4 regions of the Priestia sp. FW507-14D1A genome follow, and region 3 is predicted to be linked to each of the others. Evidence: riboswitches for the same ligand, from Rfam matches in the RefSeq annotation. Region 3 holds a riboswitch; each other region holds the start of a gene.

Region 1 (4,698 bases), on a different contig from region 3:
ATCAGTCATTTTCAACGTATGTTCACCGTTCGCCCAGCATGCCGTTTTTTCTTTATCCAAACAGCCGCTTTTCATTGCCAAATGTTCTAAAAATTAAAAAGCAGCTGCAGGAATTCAATCCTTCTATTATTCATTTGGCCACTCCTTTTACAATGGGGCTTTGCGGCTCCTATTACGGGAAAAGATTAGGTGTTCCTCTTGTCGGCTCTTATCATACCAATTTTGATGATTATTTATCTCACTATGAACTTGAAAAAATGCGTGTACCACTGCAAAAATATATGAAATGGTTTTATAAACCTGTACAAAAAATATTCGCTCCCTCTGAAGTGACCAAACAGCAGCTAGAAGAACAAGGGTTTCACAACGTAGCTATTTGGTCGCGAGGAGTAAATCATAAATTATTTCATCCCCACTATGACCGCTTTGATATTCGTATTAAATATAATATTAAAAAGCCCTACATTTTAACGTATGTAGGAAGATTAGCTAAAGAAAAGAACGCTGATTTTTTAATAAAAATCGCACGATCTCTACCGGATCATATCCGGCATCAAATTCACTGGGTTATTGTAGGAGACGGCCCTTTAAAAGAACAAATGCAGCAGCAAGCATCTGAGCATATGACATTTACAGGCTTCCTTGAAGGTAAGCAACTTGCTCATATCTATTCATCATCTGATTTGTTTGTTTTTCCTTCAGAAACAGAAACCTTCGGAAATGTTGTACTGGAGTCTCTTGCTTCTGGAACTCCTGTAGTGGCAGCAAATGCAGGAGGAGTTAAACAGATGGTTCAACACGGGCGAAACGGCTACCTTTGCAAACCTCACTCCTTAGAAGAATTCAGTTCGGCTATTACAGATTTACTCGATGATTTGCATCAGCGGCTTCACTTTGGCCATGCAGCGAGGCAATACGCTCTTACTCAATCATGGGACGCCATTTTTCAGCATTTGCTTTCAGAATATGAAGGTGTCGTAGAAAAATCTGCTGCAGGTATTCAATGGGCATAAAAAAAATCTCCGTTTTCACGGAGATTTTTTTATTATTTAGCTAAAGCTTGAGTTTTTAATGCTTCCGCTTTGTCTGTGAACTCCCAAGGAAGCTCCACATCCGTACGACCAAAGTGGCCGTAAGCTGCTGTTTGCTTATAAATTGGGCGACGTAAATCAAGCATTTTAATGATGCCTGCTGGACGTAGGTCAAAGTTTTTGCGTACTACGTCTACTAGTACTTCTTCAGAAACTTTTCCTGTACCGAATGTATCAATTGAAATAGATACTGGTTGTGCAACACCAATTGCATATGCTAGTTGTACTTCACATTTATCAGCAAGATCAGCTGCTACAATGTTTTTCGCAACATAACGAGCTGCATAAGCTGCTGAACGGTCTACTTTTGTTGCGTCCTTACCAGAGAATGCACCGCCGCCGTGACGAGCATATCCGCCGTAAGTATCAACGATAATTTTACGACCAGTTAAACCAGCATCTCCTTGAGGACCGCCGATTACGAAACGTCCTGTTGGGTTAATGAAATACTTTGTATTTTCATCAATTAACTCGTTTGGAACAACTGGATTAATAACATATTCTTTTAAGTTACGTTGAATTTGCTCTAACGTTACTTCTGGGTGATGCTGAGTTGAAATAACAATTGTATCGATGCGAACAGGTTTGTTGTTTTCATCATATTCAACTGTTACTTGTGTTTTACCATCCGGGCGAAGGTAAGGAAGAATTTCTTCTTTACGTACTTCTGTTAGACGGCGAGCAAGTTTATGAGCTAATGAAATTGGAAGAGGCATTAATTCTTTTGTTTCGTTACATGCATAACCAAACATTAACCCTTGGTCTCCAGCTCCGATTGCTTCGATTTCTTCATCTGACATTTGACCTTCACGTGCTTCTAACGCTTGGTCTACACCAGCAGCGATATCAGCTGACTGCTCGTCGATAGATGTTAATACTGCACAAGTTTCAGCATCAAATCCGTATTTTGCACGAGTATAGCCAATTCCTTTAATTGTTTCACGAACTGTTTTAGGAATATCCACGTAAGTAGAAGTTGTAATTTCACCACTTACTAAAACTAAACCAGTTGTTACGCTTGTTTCACAAGCAACACGAGCATTTGGATCCTTTGCTAGGATAGCATCAAGAATTGAGTCAGAAATTTGGTCACAAATTTTATCGGGATGTCCCTCTGTAACAGATTCTGACGTGAACAGACGACGTTGTGTTGACATCAGTTTTCCTCCTTATAAATACGATACATTGTGATACGGTACTCATTCCCTTATTTTCATTACACGTTAAAAAATATAAAAAAACCTTTCCTTGTATCGAGGAAAGGTATCAAATTCTACATAAGCCTTTCACTCTTATCGATCAAGGTTGTGCCCTTGCATCAGGTTAGCACCTTATCGTCTACACAAAAAAATGACGATGGTTGCTGGGTTTCATAGGGCCTGTCCCTCCACCAGCTCGGGATAAGAGAGTATCCGTTCAAGGACATATAATACATGAAAAAGCGCTTCACTGTCAACAACATTCAAATGGAAATCATCTCTTTATGTTTGAATCTGTTTTAATGTAACATACTCAAATTCTGAAATAGTACATCTTATTAAGAATTATCACTAAGTTTGGTTAATAAGACAGATCAAAATGAGGCTTTTACTTAAAACAGCTTCACTTTTTTCGCTTCTAGCACATATACATGTGTCTAAAATAGGTATAACGTACATTTTTTTATAATACACAAACATTTTTAGTTAAATAGTATAGAATAATTAAATAAATGTGTTATACTAATTATAAATTTCAAACATTAATGAATAAATAATAGCTAAAAAAGGAAGGTAGTGCACATGAGTACTGTTGATATGTCTATCGAATTAAATGGTTTGCTTCAATTAAAAACAACAAAACACCAATTATCTGTTCCACAACTTGTTGAAAAAATTCTAGCTCGACGCGAAGGAACGCTGACTTCTACAGGTGCTGTGTCAGTCGAAACCGGAAAATATACAGGTCGCTCTCCTTTAGATAAATTTATTGTAAGCGATGCTGTGTCTTCAAAAACGGTTGAATGGGGACCTGTCAATCAGCCAATTTCTGCTCAGCGATTCGATGCGCTATACAAAAAAGTCTTAACTCACTTAAAGAAGCAGGATGAACTTTTTGTTTTTAATGGATATGCTGGAGCTGATAAAAAGTATCAGTTACCAATTCAAGTAGTTAATGAATTTGCATGGCACAACCTATTCGCTCAGCAGTTATTCATTCGCCCTTCAGCCGAACACAAAACAAATGATGATGTGAAGCCGTTTACAATTGTAGCAGCTCCAACGTTCAAAGCTGATCCTGAAACAGACGGGACGAACTCTGAAACCTTCATTATTCTTTCGTTAGAGCGACGTATTGTGCTAATTGGAGGAACTGAATACGCTGGTGAAATGAAAAAATCTATTTTCTCAGTGATGAACTTCTTGCTTCCTCAAAACAATATTCTATCCATGCACTGTTCTGCTAACGTAGGAGAAGAAGGTGACGTTGCATTATTCTTTGGTTTATCTGGAACGGGTAAAACAACGCTTTCTGCTGATGCAAACCGTCGTTTAATCGGAGATGACGAGCACGGTTGGTCAAGCTCTGGTGTATTTAATATTGAAGGAGGATGCTACGCGAAGTGCATTCAGCTTTCCGAAGAAAAAGAACCGCAAATTTTCAATGCAATTCGCTTCGGCGCCGTACTGGAAAATGTAGTGTTAAATCAAAATACGAAAGTAGCAGATTATAATGATAATAGTTTAACAGAGAATACTCGTGCCGCTTATTCAATTGACTCTATTGATAATACAGTATTACCAAGCGTTGCCGGGCACCCTACAGCTATTGTCTTTTTAACTGCCGATGCTTTTGGCGTCTTGCCTCCAATCAGCAAGCTTACAAAAGAACAAGCGATGTACCATTTTCTGAGCGGATACACTAGTAAGTTAGCTGGAACAGAGCGCGGCGTAACATCGCCACAGGCTACTTTCTCTACATGCTTTGGTGAGCCTTTCTTACCTCTTGCTCCAACAACTTATGCAGAAATGCTAGGAAAGAAAATCGATGAACATAATGTAAATGTCTACCTTGTAAATACTGGATGGACCGGCGGTGAATACGGCGTGGGAGAACGAATGAAGTTAAGTTACACTCGAGCTATGGTTCAAGCAGCCCTTGAAGGAGAACTAGCTAATACCGAAACAGTAACAGACGCTATTTTTGGTTTATCAATTCCAACTCATGTTCCGGGAGTTCCTGATGAAGTGCTTCAGCCTTCTAAAGCATGGAACGATGCAACAGCTTATAATCAAAAAGCAACTGAGCTTGCTGCTAAATTCAAAGCTAATTTCAAGCGTTTTAATGATGTAGCATCTGACATTTCAACATTAGGCGGACCTAGGGTCTAATAAAAAACCGATCGTCTTAGAGACGATCGGTTTTTTAATTAGTCGAATGTAATTTTGTCAGTTCATATGTGACAATGGTTTTTTCCTGTTCCATTTCTACCTTACGCACAATAGCAGTTCCAATACATTCTCCAGTTTTCGTTTTGTGAATGTTTAATGGAATATCTAACGGATACAAGCGATATCCTTTTTTCTCAATTTGAAAAATGTTATCCGTTACACGCTTTTCGTTGCCT
Region 2 (4,698 bases), on a different contig from region 3:
TGGGCTACTTTTCCAAAAATAAGGTTATAGTAGACAAATAGTTAAAAAAGAGAAACAATAGAAGGCGTATTGCTAATTAAAGAAAGGATGTACATGATGACAGAAACAGTGCTACAAGTAGATCATGTCAATAAAGTAATTGGGAAGAAAACCATTTTGCATGATGTATCCTTATCGGTTGAGCGCGGTGAGATTTTCGGGTTGCTTGGTCCGAACGGTTCTGGAAAGACAACGCTAATTCGTACCGTAGTAGGACTCATTAAAGAAACAAAAGGGACAATTACCGTCAATGGGTTTCCTTTAAAGGAACAGTTTACATCAGCTATGAAATCAATTGGAGCGATTATTGAAAACCCTGAGTTTTATGATTATCTGACGGGCTATCAAAATTTAAAACACTTTGCGAATATGCATGAAGGGATCACAGCAGAACGCTTGGATGAAGTGATTGCGCTAGTAAAGCTTGAAAACAGCATCCATGCAAAAGTGAAGACGTATTCTCTTGGGATGAGACAGCGTTTAGGAGTAGCTCAAGCTATTTTACATAAGCCTGCATTGCTTTTACTAGACGAGCCAACCAATGGTCTAGACCCAGCGGGAATGAGAGAGTTTCGTACATATTTACAAACACTTTGCAGGGAAGAAGGAATTTCAATCTTAATCGCGAGCCACTTATTAAAAGAAGTAGAAGCATTATGTGATCGCGTTGGCATCATTCAAGACGGTGAGTTAAAAGCCGTTCAAGATCTATCTCCAAATCGTCAAGATCAAGGAATGTACGTAGAATTTGAAGTGTCTGATGCGCAAAAAGCAGCGGATCTTTTATCACAACAATTTGAAGTAACGGTGAGATCACATAGTATCGACGTGGCGATTGTAAAAGAGCAAATTCCAGCTGTGAATAAAAAATTAGTGGACAGCGATATTTTAGTCTACCAAATTACCCCTGTGTATGAGACGCTTGAAGATTCGTTTATGTCCGTTACGGAAGGAGAGCACCATGCTTAAGCTAATTCAAAATGAACACATGAAATGGTTTCACAAAAGAAGTACAAAAATCACGTTTATTACAATCGGCATTTTAACTCTTTGTATGGCTCTTTTAATGAAGAAAGTAGCAAACAGTGCAGGAACAGAAGACAATATTTTGAACTTCCTGTCATTTAGTTCAGGTATGCTGATTCTCGTTCAATTTTTCGCGCTTGCTGTTGGAGGGTCAATGGTTGCAAAAGAGTTTGAAGCAGGTACCATTAAACTTCTTTTAATTCGCCCTGCTAGACGTTCAACGATTTTAGCATCCAAGTACCTAACTCTCGTTTTAATTAGCTTATATTATTTACTGAGCTATTTGCTTTTTTCATTTGTATGGGGAGCATTGTTCTTTGGCTTTACCAGTCTAGAAGGAGATGCACAGCTGCTTAAAAACATTACGCTTACGTATGACAGTGCGTATATGGAAACGTTTATGATGATGACGTTCGCATTCATGCTGTCGTCTTTATTTAGAAACAGCGCGCTTGCTTCCAGTCTAGCTATTGTCGTAAGTATCGGCGCGAAAGCTGTAACAGGACTGGTATCAGAGCTAGGTTTATGGTGGGGGAAATTTTTATTATTTGCCAACACGAACTTTGTGCAGTATATGGACGGAATGAAGCCGCTGTTTGACGGCATGACGATTCCATTTTCCATTTTCATCTTAGTTGCCCATTTTGTCTTCTTTATGGGCGTAGCTTGGGCAGCGTTTTTAAAACGAGACGTAGCTAATTGATGTGAGAATTTTCGCACTATATATTTTTCTAAAATAGCATTTGACAATTAAATAAAAAGAGATTACAGTAGTGAAAGACTATTTTTAAAACAACTATAAACTTCTTATCAAGAGAGACGGAGGGACTGGCCCTATGATGTCTCGGCAACTGGCTGTACGCAGTGCGGTGCCAAATCCAGCAGACGATGTTTCGTTTGGAAGATGAGAAGGGTAATCTTATGATACAAATAAGAGACCTCTTCTTATCAATAAGAAGAGGTCTTTTTTTATTACGTAAACAAGAGGTGTTAAGAATGGAACAACAAAAAGGAAACGGCTGGGCGCTGTTACCGCTGGGCGTCTTTTTAGTCCTGTTTGTCGGATCAGGAATTATAACGGGAGATTTTTATAAGCTTCCTGTATTAGTAGCCATTATTATTGCAGCCATTGTGGCCCTGGCTATGAATCGTAAAGATTCACTTAATGTAAAAGTGGAGCGTTTTGCTAAAGGAGCAGGGCATCCTGATATCATTATTATGGTGCTTATTTTTATTTTAGCAGGTGCTTTTTCTGAAGTTGCTAAAGGTATGGGAGCTGTTGATTCAACGGTAAACTTAGCTCTCTCTGTGCTTCCGCAAAGCTTAGTGGTAGTCGGAATCTTTGTTATTGGCGCATTCATTTCAATTTCGATGGGAACGTCAATGGGAACAATCGCTGCGCTAGGACCTATTGCTGTAGGAATCAGTGAGCAAGCGCATGTATCCATTACATTAGCAATTGCTGCCGTTGTTGGTGGTGCAATGTTTGGAGATAATTTATCCGTAATCTCTGATACGACCATTGCAGCAGTTCGTACGCAAAAAACAAATATGTCAGATAAATTAAAAGTAAACTTTTTTATTGTCCTTCCTGCAGCGATTGTTACGGTAATTTTATTGCTTGTAATGACGCTAGGCAATACGTCATCAGTAGAAATTAAAGATTTTAGCTGGTTTAAAATCTTGCCTTATGTCGGCGTACTGGTTGCTGCCATATTTGGTGCAAACGTATTAAGTATTTTAACCGGAGGAATTGTGCTAGCCGGCGTGATTGGATTAGCTGACGGAAGCTACACGCTTTCTTCCCTTGCTAAAACTGTGACAGAAGGTATTGGCGGAATGTCAGAGTTAATTATTTTATCTCTGCTAATCGGCGGAATGGTTGAGCTTATTCGCTATAACGGCGGTATTCAGTTCTTATTGAATTTATTAACACGACGCATTCAAACAAAAAAAGGCGGCGAATTCAGCATCGCTGGACTAGTAAGTTTAACTAATTTAGCGACGGCTAATAACACGATTTCAATTATTACAGCAGGTCCGTTAGCAAAAGAAATCTCTGATAAATATTCAATTGATAATCGTAAATCAGCCAGTCTGCTTGACTTGTTTTCATGCAGCGTTCAAGGGCTTATCCCTTACGGCGCACAAATGCTTCTCGCAGCAGGATTTGCTAAAGTTTCACCGATTGAGATTATTCCATTTACATTCTACCCAATGTTAACAGCGGTTTGCGGGGTCATTGCAATTGTAATTGGATTTCCTCGTTTAAATAAAAATTCAAAGTCATCTAAAGAAGCTGCGTAATATCAAACCCTTAAAAAGAATGTTCTTTTTAAGGGTTTTTTACTGTTTAAAAAAATCAGTCGGCTTTTCATCATCTAACTCCTTCCAAAGCGTCTCGTTCTGTTTAAGTGCATAAGCCGCTCCTCCAATTTCAATCCCGCATAATAAAATGAATAATAAAATACCCATGAAATGACCTCCTTACGTAAATGAATAAAAACACGATGGTAACGGGTTTAGCTTCTTGCTGTTTCACTTTATAATGAGAATAAAGTATGAAACGCGTTTCAGCGCAAGAGAAAAAGGTGAAAACATGACAAATATCCGAGATATCGCAAAAAAAGCTGGTGTATCTGTTTCGACTGTATCCCGGGTGCTAAATCATCATCCGTATGTAAAAGAAGAAAAACGCCGGCTGGTAGAGCAGGTTATTCACGAACTTAATTATGAACAAAACATTAATGCCGTTCACTTATCAAAAGGGAAAACAAATATGATTGCCGTCGTCTTGCCTTTTATTAATCATCCGTATTTTAGTCTGCTTTTAGAAGGAGTGGCATCTCAAGCGTTAGAAAAGCAGTATCAGCTTGTTATTTGTCAGACGAACTATGATGTGAAAAAAGAAGAAGAAGCGCTTCATATGCTAAAAACAAAGCAAGTTGATGGAGTGATTATTTGTTCTAGAGCAAGCAGCTGGAGCACGATTGAATATTATCAGCAGTACGGACCGATAGCCGTGTGCGAAAACGTACAGAATCGTTCTATTCGCTCCGTATACGTTGATCATTATGCAGCTTTTAAACAGGCGCTTATGTATTTAAAAGAAAAAGGATATACGGATATTGGCTACTGTATTGGAAGAATGACGGGTACGAATAGTCAACAGCGGCAACAAGCATACAAAGAATATGTAGAAAGAATAAATCAGCCTTATCATCCGGAATGGGTTTTTCAAGGCTGTTTGAACGTGACAGATGGTGAAAAAGTGGTGGAAAAATTAGTGCAGATGAAAAATCGGCCTCAGGCGCTTTTAGTAACAAACGATCAAGTAGCTATCGGAATAAAAGCTCAGTGTGAACAAGCGGGTATTTCAGTTCCTGGTGAGTTAGCTATCATTGGTTTTGATAATCATCCGCTTTCTTCTTATTTACAAATAACAACGATCGAACTTCCTCTTAAGGAAATGGGAGAAACGCTTTTTACATTAGTTGGAAGTAAGACTCCTCAGAAAATTGAGCTCCCTTTTCGGTTTATTGAGCGTAAAAGCGTATGAATTTTTGATGATGCCATGAGGTGTTTTTACCGGATAAAACGAGCAAAAGCGGACATCATACGAGTAAAGAAAGA
Region 3 (4,698 bases):
TGCGTTTTTAAAATAAATTTAATTTTTTTATTCGAGATACGGCTTCTCTCATACGCTCTTCATCCGTCAGCAGTCCTACGCGCACATAGCCTTCACCATATGTTCCAAAGCCTACTCCAGGCGCCACTACAACGTGAGCTTTTTCAAGAAGTAAATCTGAAAACTGTTCAGAAGTATATCCTTCAGGAACTTTTAGCCATGCAAAAAAGGAGCCCGCTGGAGATGTAACATCCCAACCAATTTCTCGAAGCCCTTGAATAAAGGTATTGCGTCTAGATTCATAGCGCTTAACTAAATCATTCACACATTGTTGAGATTCTAACAGAGCTGCGGCTGCTGCCTCTTGAACCGCCCCAAAGAGACTGACATACATATGATCTTGAAGAAGATTAATAGCTTCTACAACACTTGCATTTCCTACAGCAAATCCAACTCGCCATCCCGCCATGTTATACGTTTTAGAAAGAGTATAAATTTCAATTCCCGTCTCTTTTGCACCAGGAGTCTGTAAAAAACTGATTGGCTTTTTACCATCAAATCCAATTGCTCCGTAGGCAAAGTCGTGTACCACACAAATATCGTGCTTGGCAGCAAACGCCACGGTGTCTTCAAAAAATTCTGCCGTTGCTACTGCACCAGTAGGATTATTCGGATAGTTTAAAAACATGAGCTTTGCCTGTTCTTTAGCACGTTCACTTATCTCTTCGTATACGGGTAAAAAATGATTTTCAGCCGTGAGCGGCATCACTTCCATCTTTGCCTTTGCAAGCTCTACTCCAGACCAGTAATCAGGATATCCAGGATCGGGAACCAGCACCGTATCTCCAGGGTTTAATAAGCACTGCGGGATTTCTACAAGTCCACCTTTCCCGCCAAACAAAATAGCTACTTCTTTTTCAGGATCCACATCAACGCCATATTCTCGTTTATAAAAAGTCGCAACGGCCTCTTTTAAAAACTGGTGCCCCCGAAATGGAGAATATTTATGATGCATAGGATTAGCACTTGCTTTTTGCAGTGTTTCTACAATATGTGAAGGAGTAGGCTGATCGGGATTTCCCTGCCCTAAGTTAATAACGTCGTGCCCTTGGGCCATTACTTTTCCTACCTTGCCTACAAGTGATGCAAAAAATTGTTTTGGTAAACTTTTTAATAGTTCCGATTGCTCAAATTGTTTCATCATCGCACACCTTCTCAAAAAATTCTTGAAATTCTAGTCACAAATAATATATTGTAATACTCAACTTGTAAAGTCATTTTTTTCAACTACTAAAAAAAGGACGGATGATAAAGTGAGTGTAAAAATTACGTGTTTACAGCTTGATATTGCGTTTGGAAACCCAACTAAAAACCGAAAATATATCGAACAAAAAATGACGGAAGCCCTGAAAGAAAACCCTGATATCCTTGTGCTTCCTGAGCTATGGGATACAGCTTATGATTTGACTCGGCTAGACGAAATTGCAGATGATGAAGGGCAGCAAGCCAAGCAATTAATCTCTCAGTTTGCTAAAACAAACGAAGTAAATATTGTGGCAGGTTCGATTGCGAAAAAAACAGAGCAAGGTGTCACGAATACGATGTATATTTTTGACCGAAAAGGTCGTGAAGTATCACAATACAGTAAACTGCACTTATTTAAATTAATGGATGAACACCTGTATTTAGAAGCAGGAACAGCAAAAAATCTTTTTACACTTGAACAGTCACTGTGCGCAGGAGTTATTTGTTACGATATTCGTTTTCCAGAATGGATACGGGTTCATACTAGCAGCGGAGCAGAAGTCTTGTTTGTTGTCGCTCAGTGGCCGGCTCCAAGACTTGCCCACTGGAAAGCCCTGCTCATTAGCCGTGCAATCGAAAATCAATGCTATGTAATCGCGTGTAATCGTGTAGGCCAAGATCCTAATAACACATTTGCCGGACATTCCTTAGTCATCGATCCGTGGGGAGAAATAATCGCTGAAGCTGGCGATAGCGAAGAACTTTTAAGTGCTGACGTTAACCTGGAACTTGTAAAAGAAATTCGTAAACAAATTCCTGTCTTTACAGATCGCCGTACAGAATTTTATTAATTATGTATTGACAGCCGTTTTTTTGCATGATACGATTTTCACCAGATATCATAAAATATTCAAACAAATCAAAATTGAATAAGTAATCGTACTCTTATCAAGAGTTGGCTGAGGGATTTGGCCCTGTGAAGCCCAGCAACCGACCGTCATTCCATCCTAAGATGGATCACACCCGTAAAACATGTTTTACAAAGGCACGGTGCTAATTCCAACAGAAAGTAATTTTTTCTGGCAGATAAGAGGTTTGAACACTACAATCAAGCCTCTTTCCAACGAAAGAGGCTTTTATATTTTCTAAAATTATAAAAGCCTCCATATATTCTTAAACCTATTAACTTAGTAAACGAATCAGTTTAATAAACTATGGAGGGATTCCGATGTCAACAACAAAAACAGAGAAGTATCAGCCTTTAACAGAAATTTCAGCAATCAAACTTGTGAAAAAGCTAGGTCTTTTTGATGCTACAGAAGCACTGACTGCCCGTGAAATTGGTGACGGTAACTTAAATCTCGTCTTTCACATCATAAATGATCAAACGAATAAATCCATTATCGTCAAACAAGCACTTCCCTATGCAAAAGTTGTAGGCGAAAGCTGGCCTCTATCCTTGAACCGTGCCACAATTGAAAGCAATGCGCTCAAGCAATTCGGTGCATTTACGCCAGAACTTGTTCCCGCTGTTTATTACCACGATGAAACGCTTGCTGTTACGGTCATGGAAGATCTGTCTCATTTAACGATTTCTCGTGCCGGACTTATTCAAGGTGAAAGTTATCCTCTGCTCTCACAGCATATCGGTTCTTTTTTAGGACATATTGCGTTCAAAACGTCTGATTTCGCCTTAAAGCCTCAGGATAAAAAAGAAGAAGTTGTTAAGTACAGCAACCCCGACTTATGCAATATTACGGAAGATTTAGTTTTTACAGATCCTTTTTTTGATATTGATACAAATGAATTTGAAAAAGCGCTGCGTCCTGATGTAGAAGAATTGTGGAATGATAGTGATGTAAAGCTACAAGCAGCAAAATTAAAATATAAATTTTTAACAAATGCGCAAACGCTAATCCACGGTGATTTACATACAGGCAGCATCTTTGCTAGCAGTCAAGAAACGAAAGTGATTGATCCAGAGTTTGCTTTCTACGGTCCGTTTGGATTCGATTTAGGGCAATTTGTTGCGAATTTATTTTTAAATGCTCTTTCTCGAGAAACAAATCGCGAACCGTTATTTGCACACATTACGAACACATGGAACGTATTCAAAGATACCTTTACTGCGCTTTGGCATTCTGAAAGCACTGAACCTTTCGCTAAAGATGAGCGCTTATTACATGAAATTTTAACGCAAACGTGGCAAGATGCTGTTGGATATGCAGGATGTGAAATCATTCGACGTACGATTGGCTTAGCTCACGTGGCAGACTTAGACGAAATTTCTTCAGAGGAAAGAAAAATTAACGCTAAACGTACTGCGTTAAAAATTGGACGCTATTTGCTTCTGCACCAACAAGACGTTTCACCAAATGAATTTGAACATTTACTTCGATAACGAATAATGTACACAATGAAAGGATCGGTATCAGCATGACAAATACACTATCACTTCCGCGCTCAGTGGAATGGAATGAATCATATATTACTTTATTAGATCAGCAGCAGCTTCCTGGCAAAGTTGAATATATTAAGCTGCAAACCATTAAAGACGTATGGGATGCTATCACTACCTTGAAAGTACGCGGAGCCCCTGCAATTGGCATTACGGCGGCTTTTGGTCTTGCTCTTTCTGTGCTTAGCTATGACACAGATTCAGTCAAGGAATTTAACAAAAAGCTAGCTCTTGATCAACAGTATTTAGCTAGTTCACGCCCTACTGCCGTCAATTTATTTTGGGCATTGGAGCGCGTAGCGAAAAGCGCTGAATCCGCTTCGTCCGTTAATGAAGCTAAAACAAAAGTTGTTCATGAAGCTATTCAAATTCAAGTAGAAGATGAAGAAACGTGCTACCGAATTGGAGATTATGCTCTTTCTTTATTTAAAAAGAAAGATAAAATCATGACAATATGTAATGCTGGTTCAATTGCTACAGCTTATTATGGAACAGCCTTAGCACCTTTTCACTTGTCTAAGCAGCGCGATATTCCGCTTGAAGTATTTGCCTGTGAAACAAGACCCGTTCTTCAAGGTTCTCGCTTAACAGCATGGGAACTTCAGCAGTCGGGAGTGGACGTTACGCTGATTACGGATAATATGGCCGCTCATACCATTAAAACAAAAGGAATTAATGGGATTATTGTAGGTGCTGACCGCATTGCAGCAAATGGCGATACGGCTAACAAAATTGGAACATATGGACTTGCTCTTTTAGCGAAAGCATTCGGTATTCCATTTTACGTAGCAGCGCCGCAGTCCACATTTGATTTATCTATTCAAGACGGCAGCAGCATTCCTATTGAAGAACGTTCACCTAAAGAAGTCACACACATTGGGGATACGCAAATTGCTCCAGACGGAATCTCTGTGTACAATCCAGCTTTTGATGTGACGCCAAGCGAACTGATTACGGCCATTATTACAGAGCATGGAATTATCCATGCCCCGTCTTTTGAATCCATTCAAAACGTT
Region 4 (4,698 bases), 160 kb from region 3:
AAATTTCCATGACGATTGGAACCCGCACGGAAAACCGAGACGTTCAAGAAGCCTTAAAAGAAAATTCAGCTGTTTCAAATACTTTGCTGCAAGAAATAAAAAAACTTGGAATCAATGACCAGCAAATTGAAACAGCTTCGTTCACCATAAATCCTAAATATGATTACAGCGATGGAAAATCGACTCTTACAGGATACGAAGTACAGCACTTATTTAGAGTAAGAGTACAAGATGTAAAACAAGCTGGCGATGTCTATAACGCTACTTTTTCAAGCGGAGCCAACGTAGCGCAAGATCTTCAATTCCACGTTACAAATGATGATAAATATGAACAAGAAGCGATAAGCAAAGCTTTGCTTAACGCTAAAGAAAAGGCCTTTACCATTGCCAACACGCTGCAGCTCCCTATTAACCAAATTCCTATTTTAATCGAAGAAGGACCTGTCTATCAGTCATCTGGCTCCTCGCCTAAGTTATTAGCAGCCTCTCCCCCTATTCAAGCTCAGTCCTTGATTGTATCTGCTTCTGTAAAAGTTACGTACACGTATTAATACTTGTGGTAAACTATAGATTATTATAATGAAGAAACTAATCTAAAGGAGCTCTTTGCACAATGACTTCTGAACATTTACTAGCAGCTTATCAAACCCTATGGTTGAACCGTTCGTTCGCTTCTAAACAAGCCATGACAAGTGAAGATCAGCTTCACGAAGCCATTATGAAAGATTTAAAAGATGAAATGACTCATCCACGCGTCCGGCAAACACCGTATGTAAAATATCACCTTGGCATAAAAAGAATTCTAAACAGCAGTCTTTCCTCTGATGAAAAAGTTGCGCTTGCGTCCCTATACACAAACCTTTTAGATAGCTGTATATAACGATAAAAAAGGACTTCCTTGATGGAAGTCCTTTTCTTTATTTAATTAACGCTTTTTCTTCTAAGCTTTGAAAAACCGCCTTAAAGTCTTGCTTTAAATCTTCGAATTCCTCTAACCCTACTGAAAGACGAAGAAGTGAATCAGTAATTCCTTTTTCTTCACGCACTTCTTTTGGGATACTTGCATGAGACATTGTTGCAGGATGCGTTAAAATGGATTCAACTGCACCTAGACTAACGCCAATTGAAGCCAATTTTACTCCTTGTAAAATATGTCGTGCTACCTTTTCATCCTGTACTTGGAATGAAATCATAGCTCCGTATCCATTTGCTTGTTCTGAAATCAGTTTGTGGTCTGGATGACTTTTTAAGCCTGGATAATATACATGGCTTACTAGAGATTGTTCTTCAAGCCACTTTGCAAACTGCAGCGCTGTTTTTAACTGCTGATCTAAACGAACTTTTAATGTCTTAATTCCTCGAAGCAGTAAAAAACAATCCTGCGGTCCCAAGATAGCACCAAAAGCATTTTGTACAAACTTTACTTCTTCTGCTAGCTTTTCATCGCTTACTACAACTAAACCGCCAATGACGTCACTGTGACCGCTGATATATTTTGTAGCACTATGAATCACAATGTTTACACCAAGGTCAATCGGCTGCTGTAGATAAGGTGTTAAAAACGTGTTATCCACAATTGTAAGGAGATTGCGCTCCTTCGCCAAACTTGCTACTGCTTTAATATCCGTTACCTGTAAAAATGGATTTGAAGGGCTTTCGATATAAATAGCCTTCGTATCCTTTGTGATAGCTTCTTCAACTTTCTCAACCTTCGTTGTATCAACAAAAGTTGTTTTGATACCAAACTTTGAAAATAATCGTGTTAATACACGATATGTCCCGCCGTACGTATCATGTGAAACTAAAATTTCATCCCCCGATTCAAAAATAGATAACACCGATGAGATAGCAGCCATACCTGATGAAAAAGCAAAACCAGCGTATCCATTTTCTAGCTGAGCAATGGTGTTTTCTAAAGCCTCACGAGTTGGATTTCCTGAACGAGAATAGTCATAGCGGCCGTTGTTCGTCTCATCTTCTTGGTTAAATGTAGATACCTGATAAATAGGTACGTTAACCGCTCCAAAATGACCGTCAATTCCTGTATTTGCATGAATTAAGTTCGTACCAAATCTATGTTTATTATTGTTGGTATGCATCAAATGCCTCCTTCAAATCTTTAATTAAATCATCTGCGTGCTCAATTCCAACTGATAATCGCAGTAAACAGTTTGTTACTCCGACACGATTTCGAATTTCTTCCGGAATATCAGCATGTGTTTGACGAGCTGGGAATGTCATTAAACTTTCCACGCCTCCTAAGCTTTCTGCAAATGTAATAACTTTGACATTTTCTAAAAGTACTGACACGATGTCAGGGTGTGAGACAGCAAAAGAAATCATGCCTCCAAATCCAGTTGCTTGTTTCTTCATGATTTCATAGCCTGGATGTGTTTCAAGACCAGGGTAATACACTTTTTCCACGAGATCATGAGCAGTAAGCCAATTTGCAATTTTCAGTGCGTTTTCATTATGCTTTTCCATACGAAGCGCTAGCGTTTTAACACCGCGTAATAACAGCCAGCTATCCTGTGGACCTAAGATTGCCCCAGCTGCATTTTGATAAAAACGAATTTTCTCTCCTAAGCTACTACATCGAGCCACTACAAGACCAGCAACTACATCATTATGACCCCCAATGTATTTGCTTGCACTATGTATCACAATATCTGCTCCAAGCTCTAAAGGACGCTGATAATAAGGGGACATGAAGGTATTGTCAACGATAGTAAGCAAATCATGCTGTTTAGCTAACGAAATTGCTTCTGGCAAATCAGTCACGTGCATCATTGGATTCGTAGGTGTTTCAATAAATAAAGCTTTTGTGTTGGGACGAAGCGCATCTTTTACTTGCTCGAGATGGGCTGTGTTGACGTACGAAACAGTAATTCCTTGCTCTGAAAAAATTTCATTTAGTACTCGGTACGTTCCTCCGTATAAATCCTCTGATACAATTAAATGATCTCCGTTTTTAAATAGTGCCAAAACTGCCATTACACCCGCCATTCCTGAAGCGAATGCTACTCCTACTTCTCCTTTTTCCAAAGCTGCAATTGCTTCTTCCAATGCTGTACGAGTAGGGTTTGCCGTACGTGCATAGTCAAATCCTGTACTTTGCCCTAAAGCAGGATGAGCAAATGTTGATGCTTGGTAAATGGGTGTTGTAATAGAACCTGTTGAAGGATCACGACCTACTCCTGAACGAACTAATAAAGTTTCAATTTTCATCTATTTCTCTCCTTAACTCAAAATAAAAAACACTCTTCACAGATGGAAGAGTGTTCGTTTATACACGATTTCTCTCATCTGTTAGAACAATACTGATGTTCCACAGGAATTAGCACCGTTCAAATGAATGTTTCATTTGATGGTTGCCGGGCATCGCAGGGCCAGTCCCTCCGCCACTCTTGATAAGAGTTCTATATAATTGTTGGTGGTTAACGTTTGTTGTTACTAACTTTAATAAAGATTTTCTTTATTGTCAACATAATTTTCTAAAAAATTTAAATCATCTCATTTGTTTATTCAATATACCTGTCTTGATAAGCACATAAAAAAAAGAGACGAAAGCGAGGTCTCTTTTTCTAAGGCAAGTGTACAGATTTTACGTGAGCTAACTTCCAATACATACTTTCTCCATTTGCCGTAATTAGTTCAACAATATTATTAGAAACTTCTTTAAGTACGCCAATTTTTTCTGATTGATCCCCTAAATCTAATACGACCAGTTGATTTTCATATTTTTTAAGCTGCTCTTCAAAGTTTCTGACAAAAGGTGCAGAGGCGGGCCTTACTGGGAGCTCTTTGTCACTTAAAGAATAAGGGGTTAACTCATTGCTGTAAGGAGTGAGCCATTTCAAATGATGTAGAGAAACAAAGACATTTTTATACACTGGAGAATAAAACACAAGATAATCATTCAGCACGCTTGTGATATAGCCATGCAATGATTTCCCTCCCGTTACATAAATTTCAATAAATTTCCCTTTTGCCTGCTGTAAAATATTACGATAAGAAATCCGCTGACTTTCTTCTATTAAGTTCTCTTCTATGGTTCGTAAAGGTGTATAATCTTCTTCTGAAACCTCTCGCAAGCGATGTATGTGTAAAAGGGGAATATACAAATAATCATGTCCATTATATAAAACCATTACATCTAACCCGAGATCAACAAGTTTTCCTACAAACGTTGTTTTACCTGATATATCGACTTCAACAATTTTATCAATATAATGATTCATACTCATACTCATTCTCCTCCTTTTTCCTATATGATAGAAAAGGTGCTTTATAAGCACCTTTTATGTTCCAGTTCATCATGCTTTCCAACGATAATTTTTCGTTTTAATAACTTTTTCACCTGGTGTTGAAGAGCGTGAACCCGTACGGCGACCTCCCGAGCGATCGTCTGTGCGACCTCCTGTACGTCTTCCTGTACGTCTTCCGGTACGGTCTCCAGTACGGCCATCCGTGCGACCTCCGGTTTTATCTACTGTAGTTGATTCTTGCACAGAATCTTCTTCATTTGTATCTCCATTTTGCTCAGAATTTTCTTCATTTTGCTTGAAAGATCCTTTTGATCCTAAGGCAATGGTTTTTACGTGTCTTGGTTGTAAACGTAAAACTTGATTATTTTGTACAAGAGTAAAGTTTCCATTGCGACTTTGAACTAACACACCTTCTACAGCCTCTGGCCCT

The links. Region 3 has a riboswitch for S-adenosylmethionine ahead of mtnK (S-methyl-5-thioribose kinase). Riboswitches for the same ligand answer to the same signal wherever they lie in the genome.
Region 1: linked by a shared signal. The riboswitch ahead of metK (methionine adenosyltransferase) and the one ahead of mtnK (S-methyl-5-thioribose kinase) in region 3 are both predicted to bind S-adenosylmethionine.
Region 2: linked by a shared signal. The riboswitch ahead of AC3WJG_RS18755 (Na+/H+ antiporter NhaC family protein) and the one ahead of mtnK (S-methyl-5-thioribose kinase) in region 3 are both predicted to bind S-adenosylmethionine.
Region 4: linked by a shared signal. The riboswitch ahead of AC3WJG_RS09585 (trans-sulfuration enzyme family protein) and the one ahead of mtnK (S-methyl-5-thioribose kinase) in region 3 are both predicted to bind S-adenosylmethionine.

Annotation. Positions count from the first base shown of each region.
Region 1 is NZ_JBYSWQ010000001.1:1,529,322-1,534,019, forward strand. It holds gene AC3WJG_RS08320 (glycosyltransferase family 4 protein) at 1-1,013, shown strand, start outside; gene metK (methionine adenosyltransferase) at 1,046-2,248, opposite strand; SAM riboswitch class I at 2,381-2,498, opposite strand; gene pckA (phosphoenolpyruvate carboxykinase (ATP)) at 2,873-4,462, shown strand; gene AC3WJG_RS08335 (DUF2584 domain-containing protein) at 4,497-4,698, opposite strand, start outside.
Region 2 is NZ_JBYSWQ010000005.1:225,653-230,350, forward strand. It holds gene AC3WJG_RS18745 (ABC transporter ATP-binding protein) at 97-1,008, shown strand; gene AC3WJG_RS18750 (ABC transporter permease) at 1,001-1,768, shown strand; SAM riboswitch class I at 1,870-1,976, shown strand; gene AC3WJG_RS18755 (Na+/H+ antiporter NhaC family protein) at 2,062-3,372, shown strand; gene AC3WJG_RS18760 (hypothetical protein) at 3,412-3,540, opposite strand; gene AC3WJG_RS18765 (LacI family DNA-binding transcriptional regulator) at 3,665-4,624, shown strand.
Region 3 is NZ_JBYSWQ010000002.1:384,359-389,056, forward strand. It holds gene AC3WJG_RS10420 (pyridoxal phosphate-dependent aminotransferase) at 8-1,180, opposite strand; gene AC3WJG_RS10425 (carbon-nitrogen family hydrolase) at 1,293-2,075, shown strand; SAM riboswitch class I at 2,167-2,317, shown strand; gene mtnK (S-methyl-5-thioribose kinase) at 2,453-3,625, shown strand; gene mtnA (S-methyl-5-thioribose-1-phosphate isomerase) at 3,661-4,698, shown strand, end outside.
Region 4 is NZ_JBYSWQ010000002.1:221,876-226,573, forward strand. It holds gene AC3WJG_RS09570 (SIMPL domain-containing protein) at 1-551, shown strand, start outside; gene yoyC (protein YoyC) at 614-880, shown strand; gene AC3WJG_RS09580 (trans-sulfuration enzyme family protein) at 918-2,099, opposite strand; gene AC3WJG_RS09585 (trans-sulfuration enzyme family protein) at 2,083-3,228, opposite strand; SAM riboswitch class I at 3,300-3,417, opposite strand; gene AC3WJG_RS09590 (hypothetical protein) at 3,585-4,247, opposite strand; gene AC3WJG_RS09595 (spore coat protein) at 4,317-4,698, opposite strand, start outside.